One region of the Streptosporangium sp. NBC_01639 genome, then DNA from elsewhere that is predicted to be linked to it. Evidence: riboswitches for the same ligand, from Rfam matches in the RefSeq annotation. Region 1 holds a riboswitch; each other region holds the start of a gene.
The links. Region 1 has a riboswitch for cyclic di-AMP ahead of OHA77_RS31615 (coiled-coil domain-containing protein). Riboswitches for the same ligand answer to the same signal wherever they lie in the genome.
Positions count from the first base shown of each region.

Region 2: linked by a shared signal. The riboswitch ahead of OHA77_RS28070 (C40 family peptidase) and the one ahead of OHA77_RS31615 (coiled-coil domain-containing protein) in region 1 are both predicted to bind cyclic di-AMP.
Region 3: linked by a shared signal. The riboswitch ahead of OHA77_RS22170 (NlpC/P60 family protein) and the one ahead of OHA77_RS31615 (coiled-coil domain-containing protein) in region 1 are both predicted to bind cyclic di-AMP.

Region 1 is NZ_CP109272.1:6,931,566-6,938,646, forward strand. It holds gene OHA77_RS31580 (response regulator transcription factor) at 1-11, opposite strand, end outside; gene OHA77_RS31585 (M50 family metallopeptidase) at 204-1,514, shown strand; gene OHA77_RS31590 (MarR family winged helix-turn-helix transcriptional regulator) at 1,579-2,109, shown strand; gene OHA77_RS31595 (DinB family protein) at 2,096-2,602, opposite strand; gene OHA77_RS31600 (hypothetical protein) at 2,976-3,116, shown strand; gene OHA77_RS31605 (RNA polymerase sigma factor) at 3,150-3,548, shown strand; gene OHA77_RS31610 (CU044_5270 family protein) at 3,541-4,488, shown strand; gene OHA77_RS31615 (coiled-coil domain-containing protein) at 4,749-5,684, opposite strand; cyclic di-AMP (ydaO/yuaA leader) riboswitch at 5,726-5,861, opposite strand; gene galT (galactose-1-phosphate uridylyltransferase) at 5,933-7,012, opposite strand; gene OHA77_RS31625 (DeoR/GlpR family DNA-binding transcription regulator) at 7,009-7,081, opposite strand, start outside.
Region 2 is NZ_CP109272.1:6,137,441-6,144,521, reverse strand. It holds gene OHA77_RS28090 (O-methyltransferase) at 1-605, shown strand, start outside; gene OHA77_RS28085 (Uma2 family endonuclease) at 708-1,295, shown strand; gene OHA77_RS28080 (branched-chain amino acid aminotransferase) at 1,353-2,447, opposite strand; gene OHA77_RS28075 (3-isopropylmalate dehydrogenase) at 2,620-3,666, opposite strand; cyclic di-AMP (ydaO/yuaA leader) riboswitch at 3,809-4,039, shown strand; gene OHA77_RS28070 (C40 family peptidase) at 4,042-4,725, shown strand; gene OHA77_RS28065 (hypothetical protein) at 4,797-5,237, opposite strand; gene OHA77_RS28060 (helix-turn-helix domain-containing protein) at 5,361-7,010, opposite strand.
Region 3 is NZ_CP109272.1:4,845,303-4,852,383, forward strand. It holds gene OHA77_RS22160 (helix-turn-helix domain-containing protein) at 185-799, opposite strand; gene OHA77_RS22165 (LuxR family transcriptional regulator) at 968-1,216, shown strand; gene OHA77_RS22170 (NlpC/P60 family protein) at 1,282-2,328, opposite strand; cyclic di-AMP (ydaO/yuaA leader) riboswitch at 2,334-2,480, opposite strand; gene OHA77_RS22175 (amino-acid N-acetyltransferase) at 2,822-3,454, shown strand; gene OHA77_RS22180 (RDD family protein) at 3,579-4,919, shown strand; gene OHA77_RS22185 (Lsr2 family protein) at 6,179-6,511, shown strand; gene OHA77_RS22190 (ATP-dependent Clp protease ATP-binding subunit) at 6,777-7,081, shown strand, end outside.

The DNA of each region.
Region 1 (7,081 bases):
ATCCCGATCAAAGCACTCCTCGCACTCTCGTCATCTATGGGTGATCAAACGACTGCGTAACGTAAACAAAGTGTCTCCATTTCGCAAAGTTCGCGCAAGTGGCGCGATCGACAGGCCTTGCCGCCGGGGGGTTCCGGTCCCGAATACTTCGGCTAATCTCGTATGGGGCGTCGTCGATAATCCGCAACCGGGGGTATGGACCTGTGAGCTGGCTCTTCCTGATCGGGGTCATCGTCTTCGCCCTGGGATTGGTGGTGTCGATCGGGCTGCACGAGATCGGCCACCTGGTGCCCGCGAAGCGGTTCGGCGTCAAGGTCACCCAGTACATGATCGGCTTCGGGCCGACCATGTGGTCGTGGCGCAGGGGCGAGACCGAGTACGGCGTGAAGTGGATCCCGTTCGGCGGCTACATCCGCATGATCGGCATGCTCCCGCCCCGGCCCACCGACGCTCCGGGCAAGGTGCGCTCGACCGCCACCGGACCGTGGCAGGGCCTGATCGAGAACGCCCGCGAGGTCGCGCTGGAGGAGGTCCGGCCGGGTGACGAGGACCGGGTCTTCTACCGCAAGCCCTGGTGGCAGAAGGTCATCATCATGAGCGGCGGCCCGGCGATGAACTTCGTGCTGGCGTTCGTCATCTTCGCCATCGTCATCATGGGCTTCGGCGTCCCGGTGCTGAAGCCGGTCGTTTCGGGGATGACCAAGTGCGTCATCCCCTACAGCGAGTCGCTGAAGCCGGGCCGGTCGTGCACCCCCGCCGACCCGCCGACGCCCGCGGCGCAGGCGGGTGTCAAGCCCGGCGACAGGATCGTGGCGTTCGACGGTGTGCCGGTCTCCTCCTGGGAGGAGGCCACCAAGAAGATCAGGGCGAACGGGGCCGGGGCGATCACCCTCGGCATCGTGCGGGACGGGAGACCGCAGACGCTGAACGTCACCCTGATCTCCCAGGACCGGCCGACGCTCGACGACCCGGAGAAGATCGAGAAGAACGTCGGTTTCCTGGGTGTCGCGCCCACGCAGGTCATGGAGAGACAGAACTTCGGCTACGTGGTCGGCCACATGGTGGATCTCACCGGCAGGGTCGCCGAGTCGATGGTCGATCTGCCGCAGAAGATGGTCGGCGTCTGGAACGCCGCCTTCTCCGGGGACGAACGTGACCCCAACGGCCCGGTCGGCGTGGTCGGAGCGGGCCGGATCGGCGGTGAGATCGCCGCCTCCGCCGCCCCCGCCGAGAACAAGTTCGTCGCCCTGCTGAGCCTGCTCGCCGGATTCAACCTGGCCATCGGCATGTTCAACCTGATCCCCCTGCTGCCTCTCGACGGCGGCCACATCGCGGGTGGGCTCTGGGAGGGGATCAAGCGGGCCTTCGCCCGTGTCACCCGCAGGCCGGAGCCGGCGCACGTGGACATCGCCAAGGTGCTCCCGCTGACCTATGCGCTGGCCTTCACGATGATGATCCTGTTCGGCCTGCTTCTCTACGCCGACCTGGTGAACCCGATCCGCCTCGCGGGCTGACCCGGCCGGCCTGCCGGGCCGCGACGGGCACGGGCCGGACCGTCCCCACCGGTAGGGTTTGCTCGTGAGGGACGGGACGCCGGGAGCGGCGATCGACGTGGCGCTGTTCCGCCTGCGCCGGATCTGGGCGCGGCCACTGCGTTCCCGCAAGCCGGGAGAGCCACAGCGGCCGGTGCAGCTGTCGAACGTGATGGTCGTCCACGCCGTACACAAACTAAGCCTGGACCTGCCCGAGGTGACCGTCGGTGCCGTCGCCGAGCAGTTGGACGTGGATCCGTCCACGGCCAGCAGGCTGGTCAACGATGCGATCGGCGCGGGGTTCGTGGAACGCGAGGAGTCGGAAGTGGACGCCCGGCGCGCCCGGCTGGTGCTGAGCGACCGGGGGCGTCGGGTGCTGGATGTGGTCGTCCGGCACCGGCGTATCTACCTGGACGGGTTGATCGCCGACTGGGATGAGGCGGATCGTGAGATCTTCGCCCGGTTGCTCACCCGTTTCGCCAAAGCGGCCGTGGCCCATCCGGCAGACCTGGTCAACCTCGACCAGATGATCGCCGAGGCGGTCGAGGGGACCTCGGAGCCCACTACTCCCCGGTGACGCCGTCGATCTGCTCGCGGATGACGTCGGCGTGGCCGTTGTGCCGGGCATACTCCTCGATCATGTGGATGAGGATCCAGCGCAGTGAGACGTTCTCTCCCTTGCGCTGCTGCTTGCCCACGGCCTCGGAGGGCAGGCCGGCGGAGAGCTCACGGGCGCGGTCGATCTCGGCCTGCCAGCGGGCGAACGCCTCCTCGGCGGAGGCGGTGTCCACGAGGTCGAAGTCGCCGTCCGGCTCCTGTTCGGTCCAGTAGAGCGCCGGGTTGTTCTCGCCGTTGAGGATGTCGCCGAACCAGTAGCGTTCCACCTCGGTCAGGTGGCGGACCAGCCCCAGCAGGGAGAGCGTCGACGGTGCGATCGCGCGTAGCCGGAGCTGCTCCTCGGACAGGCCGGCGCACTTGGTGGCCAGGGTCTCCCGATGCCAGTCCAGCCAGGAGTGCAGCATGGGGAGCTCGTCGGCGACATAGGGGGGATCAATGCGGAGGTCGGTCATGAGGCCCCATCATGACCGGGTGCATGGTCACTGTCACATCGTTATCTGCCGGATGCGCCTTTGGTGGCGGGGGGTCTTTTCAGCGTGTGTGAATGGCAGCCATCAGGATCGGCCTCGGTCCGGTTGAACCCACCGGGCGGCATGTTGTCAGGGACCGAAGCTCCAGACGTTGCCGACCGGGCGCCCGCCGCGTCGTAGGACGGTGCCGAAAAGCTCGGTGAGTTCCTCGTCCATGTGCGCGACGAGCGCGCAGCGCCGTCAGCGTGATGAGCGGGAAAGAGATCTCGCGTTACGGCGAAGTACCGGTGACAGCATTCGTGATACCCGAGATTGAGCCCTGTGCCGGAGATGCCCGTATGACAGAAATCAGCACATGACCGCCGAAACCCGCGAGGAAGTGAGCGACGCCCAGCTCGTGCACTGGTTCCGAGCCGATCCGGAACTGTTCACGGCCGTTTACGACCGCTATTTCCGCGACATCTACCTGTACGTCGCCGGACGGCTGGACGTGTAGGCGGGCGAGGACATAGCAGCGGAGACGTTCTGCTTGGCATTCCGAGACCGTGACCGGTTCGACCCTGCACGCGGTGGTTTGCGCCCGTGGCTGTTCGGCATAGCCACGAACCTGATGGCCCGGCACCGGCGCCAGGAGACCCGTCACTATCGGGCACTGGCCCGCGTGTCGGCCGAGCCGGAGGCCGGTGGCCACGAGGACTCGGTCGTCGACTCGGTGGCCGCCCAGCGCATGAAGCCGCAGCTCGCCAAGGCTCTCGCCACTCTGAACAAGGGTGAGCGCGACGTCATCACGCTCGTCTCCCTGGGCCAGCTGACCCACCAGGAGGTGGCCGAGGCGCTCGGCGTCTCCTACGGGACGGTCGGTTCCCGGCTCAGCCGGGCCCGCAAGAAGATCAACGATTCCCTCGATCAGGAGGCCTTCCATGGATGAGCTGCGCGAGATCGGTACTCTCCTGGCCAAGCCGGAGCCACCGCGAGAGGCGGTCGATCGCGGTAGGCGCCGGCTCCAAGGCACGATGCGCGGCCGCACCCCGTCCCGGCGGCGGCCGGGCTGGCTGGCGGGCGGCCTGGCTGTGGCGGCCACGACGGCGGCCGTGATCGTGGTCGTCACCGGCTCGATGTCCCCCACCGCCCCGGCGCCATCGGCGCAGTCCACGCAACCCACGCAGTCTCCCGCGTCCGCGCTGTCCGCCGCACATGTCCTGCTCGTAGCCGCCACCACCGCCGAGAACCTGCCCGAACCGTCCGGCGCATACTGGCACGTCACCGAGGTGTACAAGGACGACAGCGGCCAGGTGATCGCAGACAAGCAGGCGGAGTACTGGTTCCGGCGAGACGGTCGGAGCTGGGCCAAGCTACCGTCCCTGAGCCGGAAGGAGACCATACTACGTTTCACCGGTCTGCGGCCGTTCCGGCTCGGTCCCCTGGAAATGAGCTATGAGGAACTGCGTCGGCTCCCGGCCGATCCAGACGCGCTGGTGGAGCGGCTGCGGACGGGGATCGCCGACGCTGTCGACAGCGGCGATATCAGGACGAGCGCCGGGCGGCCGTCCGACGGCGACCAGGACGACTATGTCTTCTACGCGCTGACCTCGCTGATCAGCCAAGCACCCGTCGAACCGGACCTCCGCGCCGCCGCGTTCCGGGCGATCGCGTCGTTGCCGAACGTGCGGAGCCTGGGCGAGACGGACGGCGGTGGGCAGAGGCTTCAGGTCACCCTGTCGTCCAGTCAGGTCGAGCTGGTCGTGGACCCGGAGGCCGCGCAGTTGCGGGACACCAGCTTCTATATCCCCTGGAGCGGCGGTCTGACGCACGCCACGAAGGGGACCGTCACAATGCAGACCGAATGGACGGACAAGCGGCCCCGCTGAGGCCTGACCGGGGCGAGGGCGAGGGGTTGATCTCGGTGCGGCCGTCGTCCGCCTCGGTCAGCTCCGATCCATGAGATGGAGTCATCTCGCCTGGGCAGGTCGGAGTCCACTGCCGGCGCGTGCCGCGCCGTACGGTCAACACCGCGTCCTGCGGATGCAGCGGCACCACGCCGTTCGCGAGCACCAGGTGTGCGGCATCTCTCACCGAGACCTGTTTCACCCTGGACACCATCGCGCATCAGATGCTGTTCGACCCCTTCTCAGAGCATCGAGATGTGGACATGGTCGAAATGGTTGGCGGTGACGCTGCCGCGGTCGGACATTGAGCTCCAACCGGAGCCGGAGTTGATGCGCTGGCGCCAGATCACGTATTTGACCCCGAGGGTGGCCCTGTTCTTGATGGCCCAGGCGGCGATCTCGTCGCCGAGGGCGACGTGGGCCGCGGAGGGCATCGACCCGCCGGTGCTCATCATGAAGTCGCAGGCCCGGCCGAGCGGATGTTCGCCGCCGTCGTTCTCGGCCCGGTAGCAGCCGATCTCGTAGGGGAGGGGAAAGCGGTTCTGAACGGCTCCGCGCATGATCCGGGTGCGGTCGGTGATGTTGTCGGCACCCGTGGGCAACTGGGGAGACCAGGTGCCGTCGGCACGGCGGCCGGAGCCGGTGGGGACGAGCGCGTCGAGCTTCTTCTCGATGTCGCCGATCACCTTCTCGGCCTCCTTGCGCTGAACCTCCACCGCTCCGGCCTCCTCGGTGATCTGCTTGGTGAGCAGGGACGCCCTGTCCGCCGCCTGTTTCCTGAGGTCCCGGCTCCGGGCGAAGCCCTGCAGGGAGGCGCTCTCCTGGGCGGCGAACTGCTCCATGATCACAGCACCGCTCAGGTCGGTGGAGAACAGCAGCGAGGGCAGGTCGCCTGTGTTGCTCTGATAGCTGAGCTGTGCGATGGAGTCGACCCGCTGCTCGGCTTCGGCGTAGGCCTCCTCGGCCTTGCGCAGGTCCGTCTTGGCCGTTCCCTCGGCGTCCTGGGCCTTCTTGAGGGATTCGCGCTTGGCCGCGTAGGCCTCGATGAGCTTGTCGACCTTCTTGTTCAACGTTGTCAGTTCGGCACGGAGCTGGGACTCGTCCGGTTTGGGGGCCGCGTTGCCGGTGGACACGGTGCCCAGGGTGAACGTGAGGGCCGAAATCACGGAAACGGTCAAGGCCGCATGGCGACGGAACGTGGGGGACAGAGCCGCCACGACTCTCCTCTCCTTACGCCTGCCGGGTTAGCTGACGGGTTCGGGCTGGAGGAAGCCCTTCCACCGAAGTGGTTCACCCCAGATGCGGTGGTTCCCCGGCTCCCGGGCGACGCGCCCGGAATTAGGCATATCGGACACAAGGTCCGATGGGTGAGGATGGTAGTGGTAAATACGAGGTAATGCGACCTTAATCCGAGATCAATCAGTGATCATCCTGTGACAATCGATCGCAGCAGGCGTGCCGTCTCCTCCGGCAGGACGTCGTTCACGAAGGCGCCCATGGCGGCCTCCGATCCGGCGAGATACTTCAGCTTGTCCGGCGCCCGGCGGATGCTGAACAGTTCCAGATGCGCGTAGGAAAGGTCGCGGCCGACACGCGCCGGCGCCTGGTGCCAGGCCGCGACGTACGGCATGGCCACACCGAACAATCCGTCCAGACGGCGGAGCACGTCCGTGTAGAGCGGGCCGAACGCCGCCCGCTCGGCGGCCTCCAGCGCGCACAGATCCGGGACCTGCCGATGCGGGTAGAGGTGGACCTCCACGGGCCAGCGCGCCGCGGCGGGGACGAAGGCCGTCCAGTGCTCGTTCGACGCCACCACCCGGACCTCCGCCTCGCGTTCGGCGGCGAGCACGTCGGCGAACAGGTTGCCGCCCGTCCGCTCCCGATGTCGCCCGGCCGCGCCGAGGGACAGCCTGGTGCGCGGGGTCACGTAGGGGTAGGCGTAGATCTGGCCATGCGGGTGGGCCAGGGTGATGCCGATCTCCGCGCCCCGGTTCTCGAAGCAGAACACCTGCTCCACGCCGGGAAGCGCGGACAGCTCCGCCGTACGGTCGATCCAGGCCTCCATGACCAGCTCGACCTGGTCGGCGGACAGGCGGGAGAAGGACGAGTCGTGATCGGAGGTGAAGCAGACCACCTCGCATCGGCCGATCCCCGGGCGGACCTCGCTCAGCCCTCCGACCTCGATGTGTTCACCCGTCTGGAAGGAGAAAGAGGGGAAGCGGTTCTCGAAGACGGCCACGTCGTAGGCCCCCGAAGGGATCTCGGTCGGGTGGCCGGGAGTGGACGGGCAGAGCGGGCATTCGCTTGCCGGTGGGAGGAAGGTGCGGCCCTGGCGATGTCCGGCCACCGCGATCCACTCCTCGGTGAGCGGGTCGTAGCGCAGTTCGGAGGCCGGTGGGCGGGGCGGAAGATCGCGCTCGTCGAGCGCGCCGCGGTCGGCGTCGTCGTTCCGGTCGAAGTAGAACAGTTCCCGGCCGTCCGCCAGGTGGGTGATCGTGCGCTTCATCGGATGAGGGCCTCGTTCTCTGGCTGCGGCTGAGCGATGATCAGCTCTCCCACCTGGGCGGCGAGCTCG
Region 2 (7,081 bases), 790 kb from region 1:
ACACCACCCCGCCCGACGACGTCCTCGACGCGCTCGCCATGGAGACCCGCGAGGCCACCGGCGAGAGCGCGGGCATGCAGATCTCCCCCGACCAGGGGCGGTTCCTGACCATGATCACCCAGCTCGGCCGCGCACGGAACGTGGTGGAGGTGGGCACCTTCACCGGCTACTCCTCCATCTGCATCGCCCGGGGACTGCCCCCCGGCGGCAGGCTGAGCTGCTTCGACGTCAGCGAGGAGTGGACGGCGATCGCCCGGCGCTACTGGGAGAAGGCGGGGGTCGCCGACCGCATCGAACTGCGGGTCGGCCCCGCCGCCGAACGCCTGAAGGAGCTCGCGCCCGAACAGGCCGTGGACCTGGCGTTCATCGACGCCGACAAGATCGGCTACCCCGTCTACTACGAGGCCCTGCTGCCCCGCCTCGCCCCGGGCGGCCTGATCCTCGTCGACAACACCCTGTGGAGCGGGCGCGTCGCCGACCCCACCGCCGACGACGACAGCACCCGGGCCATCCGCGAGTTCAACGACATGGTCATGGCCGACGGCCGGGTGACCTCACTGATCCTGCCCATCGCCGACGGGCTCACCATGATTCGAAAGCACTGACGAGAACTTCCCCGAACCCCGGGCGGGCGGGAATCTTTGCGATTACTTTTAGTCGCGTGTCAAACACGTTGCGCCCACCCGCGCGGAGGGGAAGATGAACCCATGGGACTGCTCATGGACAGACAGGTCACCTACCAGATCAACGATCGAGCAGAGGTCGAACGGCTCTACCTGGAGCTCGTCGATCGATTCGAGAAGCATCGGATCGAGATCATCGACGGCCGGATCGTGGTGAGGGAGTTGCCCACGCTCACCCATGCTCGAATCGTCTACCGGTTGCTGCTCCAGCTCGTCTCGGTCGCCATCGAGCAGGGGTGGGAGCTCCTGCAGGAAACCAAGATCTTCCTGAACAGCCAGGCGGATCGCTATGAGCCTGATCTCATCGCCGTCCCGGCCACGGCACGTCAGTGGGATCCCAACCACGTGTACGCGGACGCCACCTTCCTGGTCGTCGAAGTGGTCTCTCCAAGCAGCATCCACGATGATCATTTCGTCAAGCCTCGGAACTGCGCCCGAGCGGGCGTTCCGCTCTATCTGGCCATCGACGCACTTGAGAACAGGGTCAGGCTGCTCAGTTGTCCAAGTGAGGCTGGATACACCGACGAGGTATCGGTGAAACTCGGTGATCCCCTCGATCTTCCGGCACCGTGGAATCTCACGATCGACACCGGCAAGCTGATCGAGGAGTAGGCCGTACGCACAGGGAAGCCCGGCCGGGTGGGAGGCCGGGCTTCTCTCGTGTGCCGGTCAGCAGATCTTGTGGACCCAGCTGTGCGCGTCGGGGCGGGAACCGTACTGGATGCCGACGAGCTCCTCGCGGATCCGGGCGGTGACGGGACCCTGGGTGCCGTCGCCGACCGTCCAGGCGCGGTCGGCGCCCTTGACCGAACCGACGGGGGACACGACCGCCGCGGTGCCGCAGGCGAAGACCTCGGTGAGCTCGCCGGACTCGCAGCCCGCCTGCCACTCCTCGATCGACAGGCGCCCCTCCTCGGCGGTCAGGCCCAGGTCGGCGGCGAGGGCGAGGATCGAGTCGCGGGTGATGCCGGGCAGGAGCGTGCCGGTGAGGGCCGGGGTGAGCAGACGGTCGCCGTAGACGAAGAACAGGTTCATCCCGCCCATCTCCTCGACATAGCGGTGCTCGTTCGCGTCGAGCCAGACCACCTGGGCGCAGCCCTGTTCGACGGCCTGGCGCTGGGCCACGAAGGCCGCCGCGTAGTTGCCGCCGCACTTGGCGAAGCCGGTGCCGCCCGGGGCCGCGCGGGTGTACTCGGTGGACAGCCAGACCGAGACGGCCTTTTCGGCGCCGAAGTAGGCGGCCGCCGGGGAGGCGATCACCATGTACCGATACTCCCTGGAGGGGTAGTTGACACCCAGCGCGGCCTGCGTGGCGATCATGAAGGGGCGCAGGTAGAGGCTATGGCCCGGGGCGGTGGGGACCCACTCGCGATCGGTCTGGACGAGGAGCTCCAGCGACTCGACGAACGTCTCCTCGGGCAGCTCCGGCATGGCCATCCGCTGCGCCGACAGGTTGAACCGGGCGGCGTTGGCGTACGGCCGGAAGGACGCGATCGCGCCGCCCTCCTGGCGGTAGGCCTTCAGTCCTTCGAAGAACTCCTGGGCGTAGTGGAAGACCGCGGTCGCCGGATCCAGGCTCAGTGGTCCGTACGGCATGAGCCGCGCGTCATGCCAGCCCTCGCCCTCGGTGTAGTCGATCGAGATCATGTGATCGGTGAAGGTCTGCCCGAAACCCGGGTTCGCCAGTACCTGCTCGCGCTCGGCTGCGGTGCGCGCGTGGTCGGAGGGCTGCACGTCGAAGCTGAGCTTCTGAGCGGTGGTCATGACGGAAATCCTTCTCTTTGTGATGGTCTGCCGTTGAGTCCATTCTGCAATGGACCGGCTAACGGGAAACTACTGCATTGATGTCGCAAACCGGCAGGGCCGGGACAGACGAAGACGCGCCTGGCGGCTCGAGAGCCGCCAGGCGCGTCTGAGGTGGAGGAAGGCGGCTCTCTCAGCCGGTTACTCGGGCGGCGATGTCGTCGCCGATCTCATCGGTGGTCCGCCCGGCCCGGCCGGCCAGCCGCTCGACCAGATCATCGGCCACCGCCTGCTCGACCCTGGCGGCCTCGCCGGACAGGCCGAGGTGGTCCAGGAGCATGGCGACGGACAGGACGGTCGCGGTCGGATCGGCCTTGCCCTGGCCCGCGATGTCGGGGGCACTGCCGTGCACCGGCTCGAACATGCTCGGCGCGGTGCGGTCGGGGTTGACGTTGCCGCTGGCCGCCAGGCCGATGCCGCCGGCGATGGCGGCGCCGATGTCGGTGAGGATGTCGCCGAACAGGTTGTCGGTGACGATCACGTCGAACCGCTCCGGCTGGCTGACGAAGAACATCGAGGCCGCGTCGACGTGGCAGTAGTCGGTCTCGACGTCGGGATATTCCAGGCTGACCCGGTCGAACGTGCGGGCCCAGAGGTCACCGGCGTAGGTGAGCACGTTGGTCTTGTGGACCAGCGTCAGCTTCCTGCGCGTCCGGCCGAGCGCCTTGTCGAAGGCGTAACGGACGACCCGTTCGACGCCGAAGGCCGTGTTCACCGAATCCTGGGTGGCGACCTCGTGCGCCGTGCCCCGGCGCAGCACGCCGCCGGCCCCGGCGTACGGCCCCTCGGTGCCCTCACGGACGACGATCATGTCGACGTCCTCGGGGCGGGCCTTGCCCAGCGGGGACTCGACCCCGGGGAAGAGCTTGACCGGGCGGAGATTGACGTAGTGGTCGAGCTCGAAGCGGATCTTGAGTAGCAGATCGCGCTCCAGGATGCCCGGGGGCACGCTGGGGTCGCCGATCGCGCCGAGCAGGATCGCGTCGTATCCCCGCAACTCGTCCAGGACCGTCTCGGAAAGGATCTCACCGGTCTTGTGGTAGCGCTTGGCGCCAAGATCGTAGGTGGTGGTCTCCACCTTCGCGCCGACCGCTTCGAGGACCTTCAGGCCCTCGGTGACGACCTCTGCTCCGATCCCGTCTCCGGGGATGACTGCCAGGCGAATGTTACGCGCGTCCATACCGGAACCCTACCGCCCCGTCTCGGTAGACGAACACCCATCTCACCCATCGGACAGTCTGCGCCCGCAAAACCCCCTGATCGTTTTGTCCGCTTTTGCGCGGTCTTGACCCTTTCGTGAAGTTTCGTTATGGTCCTCTGCATTCGAACCGATGCCTAATCCGTGCAGGTCGTCCCCCCTTTCGGTCTGCACGGAGCCGGGGAACCACTTCCGGGGTCCACGGCCGCCCGGGACATCGCTCCGCATGCCGGAGCCGTGTCTCAGGCCGCCTGCACGGGATCCCTTGGGGCGAATCAGCGCTTTTCTCGCGCCGTAGGGCGGCCTCCACGCCCGAGCCCGACAGCTAACCCGGCCGGCCTTATGGAAGGAACCATCTTGTCCGGCAAGATCTACCCCCGTGTCCTGCCCCTTTTCGTGGCCGGCGCCGCCGTGTTCGCGACCCCCTCCCTCGCCCTGGCGGACGCCCCCCTCCCCTCCCCCGAACCCGCCGCCGAGGCTCCGACGATCCCCGGCGCCAAGCCCGCGGCCGAGATCCCGATGCTCACCCCTCCCAAGCCCGCGACCGGGACGCAGACGCTCACCGGCGCCAAGCTGAAAGAGGCCCTCACCGCCAAGGCCCCGGTCCCCGCCTGGAAGAAGGCCGTGAAGTGGGCCCTGTCCAAACGTGGCACGCCGTACGTCTGGGGCGCCACCGGCCACGGCGGCTTCGACTGCTCCGGCCTGATGCTCCGTGCCTACGGCGCCGCCGGGATCAAGCTGCCCCGCGTCACCTACGACCAGTACGCGGCGTTCTCCAAGAAGGTCTCCTGGAAGAACCTCAAGCCCGGCGACCTGGTCTTCTTCCACGGTCTCGGCCATGTCGGCATGATCAGCAAGCCCGGCTACATGGTCCACGCCCCGCAGACCGGCGACGTGGTCAAGGAGGAGAAGCTCACCGCCTGGCGCCGTGACAGCTTCGCCGGCGCCGTCCGCCCCGACCGTGAGGGCGTCAAGCTCTCCATCGAGCAGGCCAAGCTCGCCGCCGCACCCGCCCCCACGACGCTCGCGGCCCAGTCCTGAGCAGTGGGGCGCCGCGTGAACGGGAGGCGAGGCACCCGGCGCATCGGGTGCCTCGCCTCCGTGTACTGCGGCTATTCCTTCTTCCACTCGCCGCATTTGACGTCGCCTGTGCGGTACTTGACGCACGCCCGGACACCGTATCCAGGATTGGACAGGTACTGGACCCCCGCGAAGTAGGTGCCGTCCCCTTGCGAGACCACCGTCTTCGGTCCGCAGATCCGCCCGTCGGTGCGCTCCAGGTAGATCTTCATTCCCTTCCACTTGGTCGTTACCGTGGCAGCGTTCTTGTCCGAGATACGCAGCTGTGAATGCTTCACCTTGGTCGATCCGAACGTAAAGCTGTAGGGAGAGCCGAAGGTGTAGGAGTAATCCGGATACCCCGGTCCTGATGCACACTTGCTCGCCGCGGCGAACTCTCGATCTTCTGTCATTTCAGCATGTGCCGCGGGCCCAACGGACAGTGCGACGACCGAAGCCAAAGCCGTGACAGCGGCCGACCTCCATCGGTTCATGCCAACCACCCCTTGCCGTGTTCGGCACCGCAGTTGCGATGCCTCCACCACCGTCTCCGGCGGTGGCCACGAGTGACAAGCGGTTCATCGTCCCGTGTCGTGGTGGGACATCCGTGCACGCGACTACCAGCCATTTCGTCCCGAGCGCGGGACGGCATCATCGGCCCGATAAGTGATCAGCAAGGGCGTCTCGGTCACCCGAATCGAGTCGCCTGGTCGCAGCGCTGCGGTCGTGCCGTCGATGCCGGTGAGTGATTCGGCACCGGGGCCCGCAGTGGTATCCGCCGTACCCGTATGGGTCCAGCGGACGATCAATCGGCGGTCCGTCTCGTCGATGAACTCACACTGCCACGCGTTGCCGGGCAATCCTGCGGGAGACCCCTGCCCGCAGCCGCGCAGCCGGGTCCCGACCAGCCACCGCTGGAGCGTCTCCACCGCGAGTCCCGCCCCGGTCGGCGGGGTCCCCTCCGCCTGCAGCACCAGCGGTAGCCGACCGGATCCCCAGTTGTAGAAATACATCCGCGCCAGGCCGAATTCTCTGCCGTAGAGCCCGGCGAGATAGAAACGCATCGCGTAGTCGACGGAGCGTCGCCGATCGAGCGAGCCCTGCAGGGGGATGTCATACGTGGTGCCCGTATTCCACAACGCAGGATGGACGCCGGCCGCGTGCATGGTGCTGTCAATCTCGGTGAGCAGCCGCACGAGCGTCTCCGGCGGGTCGGTGGCGTGGCGCTGGTGCAGCTTCACGCCGGCGGCGTCGCAGTGCTCATAGCCTCCCAGCTCGGCGAACCTGCGCAGGATGTCGCGCCCTTTGGCCTGCCACAGCTGTCCCATGGAGGGGCACACGATGACAGCGTCGGGGTCGGCGGAACGCACAATCGTCGCTGCCCTTCGCGTCATCTCCACCAGAGTGTCGACCGACCCAGAGTAGAACCTCGGGTCGGTGGCATAGGCCCACAACTCGTAGGCTTCCAGCCTGCCCCGATATCGCTCGACGAGAGCACGGACGAATCGGTCCCAGTCGGCTAGGTCGTCCGGCGGCGCGGTACGCGAACCATCAGGGTAGGCGCCTTTCGGCGAGTTCGGTGCTGCCCACTGCGGCGTACCGCCCAGCACGAACAGCGCGGGCAGGTCCGCGTGCCGCGCACCGTCGACCAGCCTGTCGAGCGTGGCCCAATCGAAACGGTCCCGCTGCGGCTGCAGGTTCGCCCATCGCGTGTGGCTGTCCCACAACCGCACGCTGCCAACCCTGAACGACGGCATCGCGCCGGTGGTGCTGTTCGTCGTCACGCCGAACAGCGCCGAGGGCACCGAATCCGGATCCGTCACCCAGGAGAGAGCGGCAATCGGTTCGGTGGACGCGACACCAGTCGTGTTCGGCGTGCTCGAATGGACCAGGAGGAACGTGAGTAGGACAAGCGCGGCGAGCGCCCCGACCGTCAACCGCCTGTGGCGCCGACCGGCGGCCTGTGGCCTGCTTGCCCTTATGGCGGGCGGGTCCTTCATCGGTCGCGACGGCTGCGGAGATTTCCCGGTCGAGCACCGCCACCGGAGTAGCAGGTCGTTCAGCTCCTGGCCGGAGGCGCCGCATGCCTGACCGATCTTCGCCACCAGTTGGTAGTCCGGCGGGTTGCCACGCCCGGTGCAGTAGCGATGCAGCGCGGAGCTACTGGTGTAGGTCCGCCGGGCCAACTCCGCATAGCTCAGGCCGCTGCGCTGCTTCAACTCCGACAAGAGCCCGGCAAGGTCATCCCGTTGCCGCTCCACGGCCATGCCGATGCCCCCCGTGGCTAGCGCCTCCGCGACAGGCTGCCACGATATGTCCCATCGTGAAGCCGAAACGG
Region 3 (7,081 bases), 2.1 Mb from region 1:
GCCGCACCGGACATGACCGTTCCCGTGCCGGTGGTCCCCGGACCACCGGCACGCTCCGGGCTCCGTACGGCTCGGCGGCGCCGGGACGGCCGCAGTGCCGCCGTCCAGGAGTTCTGCGGCCTCGGGTGCGTCCGTACGACGTGCGGTGTACCGGGCAGCGGCGGCCGGCACCGGGCGCCCGCATTCAGGGTGTGCCGGCCGGTCGTGCGGGAGTGCGGGCGAGCCCGGCCATCAACCAGCGCAGCGACTCGGCGAACAGCGCGGACGGCACCGCGGCGCGATCGATGCGGCGCTGGGTGACCAGCCCCTCGAAAAGCCCGATGATCGCGGTCGCCACGGTGACCGGATCGTGTCCCCCGCAGTACGGGGCCACCAGCCGGGCGACGGTCGCCCGGGGCACCCTCCAGCGGGCGGCCAGCCGGTCGAGCAATTCCGGCCGGGTCAGCGCGTAGCGCAGAAACTCCATTTCCAGGGTGCTCCGCGCCGTGTGATGGTCGGCCACTCCAGCCAGATACGCCCCAAATGCCGCAAAAGTTGCCTCGTCCCCCTCCTGCCGGGAGGCGATTTCCCCGGCGTCATCAAGGGGGTGGGCCGCGTAGTCGTCAAAGAGCGCGAGGAAGAGTTCGTCCTTTCCGGCGAAATGAGAGTAGAGCGCGCCGACCGTGTGACCTGCCCTGGAGGCGATCTCATCGACGGAGGCGCCGGTGAAACCTTGTTCTGTGAAGACCTCGGCGGCGGCGGCCAGCAGCCGCCCACGGGTGCGTGTCTTGGCTTCGCTCCGACTTAACCGCAAAGGCACCGACATATCATGAGTACTTCACGTAGCGATCGCTATGTCAATGGCGTCCGCCACCTCTATGGAGAAGGGAACTTGACGACCTTTGAACAAGGCGTTTACCGTTCCTGAGGGGCGTTATTGATTCCAACATACTCACGCCTGATTTCCAGTGCGGGGGAGCGGCTTTAGATGGCATACCCGGAAGTGGATTCCCGTCGTGGCGACAGCCTCCTGGGCATGGGCGAGATCGGTCTCAGTGCCGAGGATCTCGTGCTCCTGGCGGAGCTTGCCAAGGGCGTCACCGTGGACCGGGTGGGGCGTCGCCTCGACATCAGTGGCCGGACCGTCCGGCGCAGGCTCCGGGGGATCTGTGATCGCATCGGCGTGGCCACGGCGATCGAAGCCGTGGCCTGGGCCGCCCGTCGTCGGCTGATCTAGGTCCGGCTCGCAGCGGTCTGTCTCGGCCCGAGAGCCGATCCAGGTCCGGCCCGCAGCCGGCTGTCTCAGTCCGCGACCCGCACGCCGCCGGCGAAGGGGCGGTTGTCGATCGAGGCGATGTGGATGACGTCACCGGTCTGGGGGGCGTGGATCATCATGCCCGCGCCGACGTAGATCCCGACATGGTGCAGGTCACCGTAGAAGAAGACCAGGTCGCCGGGGCGCAGTTCGTTTCTGGACACGTGGGTGCCCGCGGTCCACTGGTCCCCGGTGTAGTGCGGCAGGCTGATGCCGACCTTCTGGTAGGCCCACATGACCAGACCGGAGCAGTCGAAGGAGTTCGGGCCCTCGGCCCCCCAGACATAGGGCTTGAGCTGCTGGGTGAGTGCCCAGCGGGCGGCCTCGGCGGCCTTGCCGTCGCCGACGATCGGCACGCTGATCCGCACCCTGCTGCCTATGGTGGTCTTGGCCCGGCTGCGCACCTCGCTGAACAGGTTGCTCTCGACCCTGGTGACCAGGCGTTCGATCTTGGTGCGCTTGGTGCCGATCTCCGCGAGGAGCTTCTTCACCTCGCTGGTCCGCGCCTTGGCACTGGCCTGCGCCCGTTCGGCGGTCTTGATCGCCTGAGCGACCTGGGCGACCTCCTCGCTCTGTTGCTGCTGGAGGGCGTAGTACGTGGTGGCCTGGTCGAGGAAGGCGTCGGGGTCGCTCGACTGGGTGAAGGCGAGGGCCGAGCCCAGTCCCCCCGTCATGTAGGAGCTCTGCGCCAGGAGGCTGGCCCTGGTGCGCCGGGCCGCGAGCTCGGACTCGCTGCCCGCGAGGGTCTTCTTGGCCGCCTCCGAGGCCCGCTGGGCCTGCTTGAGCTTGACCCGCTCGCCGTTGTACTGCTCGCTCAGCGTCTCGATCTCGGTGTGCAGCTTCTCGACCTGCTTGGAGAGCTCTCCAAGATTGGGCTTCGGGTCGGCGGTGGCCGCGACCAGAGGGGTACCGAGGGTCAGGGAGGCGAATGCCAGCCCGATGACCACCATTCGGTGGGTGAGTCCACGTGAGACGTGTTCCCGGCGGGCGTGTCCGCCCTCGCGCCTTCCCTCAAGGTTGCGCGTGCGCTTCACCAACAGGCTCCTCTCTCGGCCGCCTACCGGGTTAGCTGACGGGTTCGGGCCGGAGGCAGCCCTACCGGGGTGCCGGTGGCACCTCGGATTCACCCCAGGGACGAGGGTGGGTCCCCGGTTCCCCGGTTCCGGGGATTCGGCGGGTCAGCTTTTTTTACCATCGCTGACATCGAGCACGGACATTAGTGCAATTGGAGGTTCATGCTCAACCAGAACTACAAAGTCGGTAGAGGTTTCACAACTGGCACGTCACGGCGAGATCACACATCTTCATGATCAACTTGCCCATTAAGACGGGCTCCATCCGTCCTTCGGGCGCTCATGGCAGAGGTCTTCGCAGGTCCAGAACCACGGGAAAGGCGAGTTCCGACCCCTCGCCGACACGTCAGGTACGGCATGGCCGCTGAGATGTCACAGGTCATCTGGTATCTGCGGGGCGAGAGTTAAGGGTGAGCCGTAACTCACAAGCACCGAGGACGTACGCTGATCGGTCATGGAGCAGGTTGCGGAGCATTCCCCGACGCCGGCCGTACACGACACCGGGAACGCCGGGCCGGGAGGCGGAGCCGCGGACCCCGGACGGGACCGCGGAGAGGCCGGGCCGGACCCGGCCGCGGTCCGGGTGCGGCGTGCCCGCACCCGGGACGTCCACGTCATCCGGCGGCTGGTCGACACCTACGGCGGAGCCGGCCGTCGTCTTCTGGAGAAGGCCACGGTCACCCTGTACGAGGACGTCCAGGAGTTCTGGGTCGCCGAGCAGGCGGGCACCGTGGTGGGCTGCGGGGCGCTCCACGTGCTCTGGGAGGATCTCGCGGAGATCCGCACCGTCGCCGTCGACCCCGGCTGCCGAGGGCTGGGTATCGGCAACCTCATCGTCTCGGAACTCCTCCGCACCGCCGGCGAACTCGGGCTGCGCAGGGTCTTCTGCCTCACTTTCGAGGTCGGATTCTTCGCCCGGCACGGATTCCGGGAGATCCAGGGCACGCCGGTCTCGCCGGAGGTCTACGCCGAACTGCTCGCCTCATATGACGAAGGGGTCGCGGAATTCCTCGACCTGGAGCACGTCAAGCCGAACACTCTGGGAAACACCCGGATGCTGCTTCATCTGACCCAGGAACACCACTGACGCCGTCTTGATGGTCGCTGATCGGAAAGATGACTGTTGATAACTATGTCGATACCTTGTGCTGCAGCAAGCATGTGCGTCTCACATACATACGGCACATGCGCAGTCGAAGTGAGGTGACGCGGTGAGCACCGGACAGCCGCCGTACCAGGATGATCCCGACCGCGATCGCACCCCGTCGGGACAACCGGAGTACGGACAGCATCAGGCAGGCCGAGACCATGACGGACAGGACCCCGATGTAACGATCGTGGGATATCGAGCGGAGGCGTCACAGCCGCACACCGGCCCGGGCCAGGCCCAGCCGGGTTATGGGCAGCAGCCCGCCTACGGCCAGCCGGCCCAGGAGCAGTCCCCCTACGGCCAGCCGGGCTACGGCCAGCAGCAGCCGTACGGCCAGCAGGCCGCCCAGCCGGGCTACGGCCAGCAGCAGGGGACGGGTCCCTACGGTCAGCCGGGCTACGGCCAGCAGCCCGCCTACGGCCAGTCGGCCCAGGAGCAGTCCCCCTACGGTCAGCAGCCCGCCCAGCCGGGCTACGGCCAGCAGCAGGGGACGGGTCCCTACGGTCAGCCGGGCTACGGCCAGCAGCAGTCGCAGGAGCAGTCCCCCTACGGTCAGCCGGGCTACGGCCAGCAGTCGCAGGAGCAGTCCCCTTACGGCCAGCAGCCCGCCCAGCCGGGCTACGGCCAGCAGCAGCCGTACGGCCAGCAGTCCGCTCAGCCGGACTACGGCCAGCAGCAGGGCTACGGCCAGCAGCCCTCCTACGGCCAGCAACCGGGTTACGGCCAGCAGCCGGGGACGGGCCCCTACGGCCAGCCGGGCTACGGCCAGCAACCCCCTCAGCAGGGCTACGGCCAGCAGCCGGGTTACGGGCAGCAGCAGCCGTACGGTCAGCAGCCCGCCTACGGCCAGGGCTACGCCCCCCAGGGGGTGACACCCCCCGGCGTCCCGGCGCCCCTCGCGGAGTGGTGGCAGCGCCTGGTGGCCCGTCTCCTCGACTCGCTGATCGTGGCCGTCCCGGCCAACATCGTGGGTTATCTGGCCGCGATGCCGTTCGCGCCGTCGTTCAACAGTGAGACCTTCACCGTGGACGGCAGTCCCGCCATGTACGGACTCGTGTCCGGGCTCATCGTCGCGCTGGCCCTCATCGCCTACGAGATCCTCATGCTGGCGCGTAACGGCACCAGCCTGGGCAAGCAGATCATGGGCATCAGGGTCGTCCGGGTGGGCGGCCAGCTCACCGGCGGGCTCGACATGGGGAGCGCCGCCAAGCGGGCCCTCGTGCTGTTCGGCTTCTACCTCGTCTACGCGTTCAGCAATCTGCTGGGAATCATCGTCACGCTGCTGACCTCCCTGCTCGGAATTTTCGTGCTGGTGGACGTGCTGTGGCCGCTGTGGGACAAGCCCCTGCAGCAGGCTCTGCACGACAAGGTGGCCAAGACGGTCGTGGTCAAGACCAAGTAGTTCTCCGAAAATCGGGGTCGGCGGGTTGAACCGCCGGCCCCGATTTCACGTATGAGTGGGAAAACGGGCGCCGTAACGGCACGCCGCCACGGCGCGTTGGAAGTGCAAAACCCATACGTGCCGCCGGGGGGAAGGTTATGGTCGTCTCGTCGCGTTCCGGCGCCGACAATCACCGCCCGGTCGGTCATGGCGTCGACCGCGGTCTCCTATGGGTGGCCAATGGGCGGTCACTTGCCGCGGTCGGAAGTTCCCCGAGCCATCGGTCAAATGATGGTGGAAGCGCCTGTACCGCCGGTGCCGTGACGCCTCCGCCGGATTCTCTTCCGCTCCTTCTCCGACGCCTTCCGGCCGACACGGCACGACCTTCTACCGCGCCGGGCGGAGCCTGTGGTGTTGCCGGGGTTGTTGACGTACCTGAGCGCGTTTGGTGGTTATACGGCCTACGACTATGCCCCGTATGCCGGAGACGGACGTACTCTTGGTAAGAAAGCGATGAAGCCCCGCCTTCTTGTCGACGACGGCGCTGCACGGCCGGCCACCTGCCCGATGAAGCGACGACCCGCCAACCAGGCCATCTCATCACGGCGCACATTCCTTGGTGAAGAGTGTGATGGCGCACCCCCGCTCCGCGGCGGTCCCCTCCGCCTCGGCCGACACCCCCTTTCACCAGGGATTCCGTGGCGGGTGGCAGGCGGTCTCGGAGCCGGGGACCCGGACCGGCATTGGTTTTCCGACAAAGTTGATCATCGTGTGATCGACCTGTCGGTTTTTTCCGCCCGGCTTTACCCGGCGCAACCGGTAAGACGGCTGGAGAGAAGCATTAAGGTAGTGAACGACCGGCATGGCCGCCCCAGTGACGCCCACGGCTCGTCGGTGACGCTATGGTCGTGTGTGGGTGGATCCGTCGTGATCCAGCGAGCCCCGGCGCGGTCCGGGATGCCGTCGTCAAAAAATCCATGGTTCCCAGAAAGTCATCCCCGGTGCGGAGCGAGGACGAATGAGCAACGTATTGTCCGCGTTGATACCTCCAGTGGTCGTCGGCAGCGCCTTCATCTACGGAGTTGTCAAGCTTCTGCGCAGTGAAGCCGCCGGTCGCCGCCCGGCAAAACAGCATGACCGGGCTGAGTCGGAGAACAGTTGATCAACTCGTGGCCTCGGTGACCGACGAGAATCGCCGGGCTCCCGGAATTGCCGCTCTCCGATTGCGGGTATATGTTTAGCTAGCGAATGAAACAATACTCCGCGAAAGGATTGCGTAGATGGCCAAGCAGATCCAGGAGATTCTCATCGACGACCTCGATGGGGGCGAGGCCAATGAGACTGTCGCCTTCGCGATTGACGGCACCAGCTATGAGATTGACCTGAGTGACGTAAACGCGAAGAAGCTCCGCGACTCCCTGTCGCCTTTCGTGCAGAGCGCCCGCCGTTCCGGCGCGCTGGCCCCTCGGCGCCGCCGTGCAGGTGGCACCCGGGCACTGACGCGGGAGAAGAGTGCTGACATCCGGGCATGGGCGAAGTCGCACGGCCTTAATGTCAGCGAGCGCGGTCGAATCGCCTCCAAGATCGTCGAGCAGTACGAAGCGGCTCACTAGATCGTTGAATCATGCGGTTATGGCGGCCACGGTGGGGTCCGGTGGCGGCCATGACCGCATGACGCGTTTGAGTGGCCGATAAACGTCGTTCGCTTGCGGCGTATCGGGAACATCCCACCCCCCGTAGGTAGTTGGATGGAGGGTGAACGCCCTGCTCTCGGGGAACGTCTTCTGCATAGAGCGGTCGCCGGGTCGGGGCTACCATGCGGGATGACAGGGCCCGGATATCCCGGACCTGCCTTACCGCTCTGTGAGGAGCGACGAGATGTTCGAGAGGTTCACCGACCGCGCACGGCGGGTTGTCGTCCTGGCTCAAGAAGAGGCCCGGATGCTCAACCACAACTACATCGGTACGGAGCACATCCTTCTTGGTCTCATCCACGAAGGTGAAGGCGTTGCCGCCAAGGCTCTGGAGAGCCTCGGCATCAGTCTTGAAGGTGTGCGTCAGCAGGTCGAGGAGATCATCGGCCAGGGACAGTCTGCGCCGTCGGGGCACATCCCGTTCACCCCGCGCGCGAAGAAGGTCCTTGAGCTGTCGCTCCGCGAGGCCTTGCAACTGGGTCACAACTA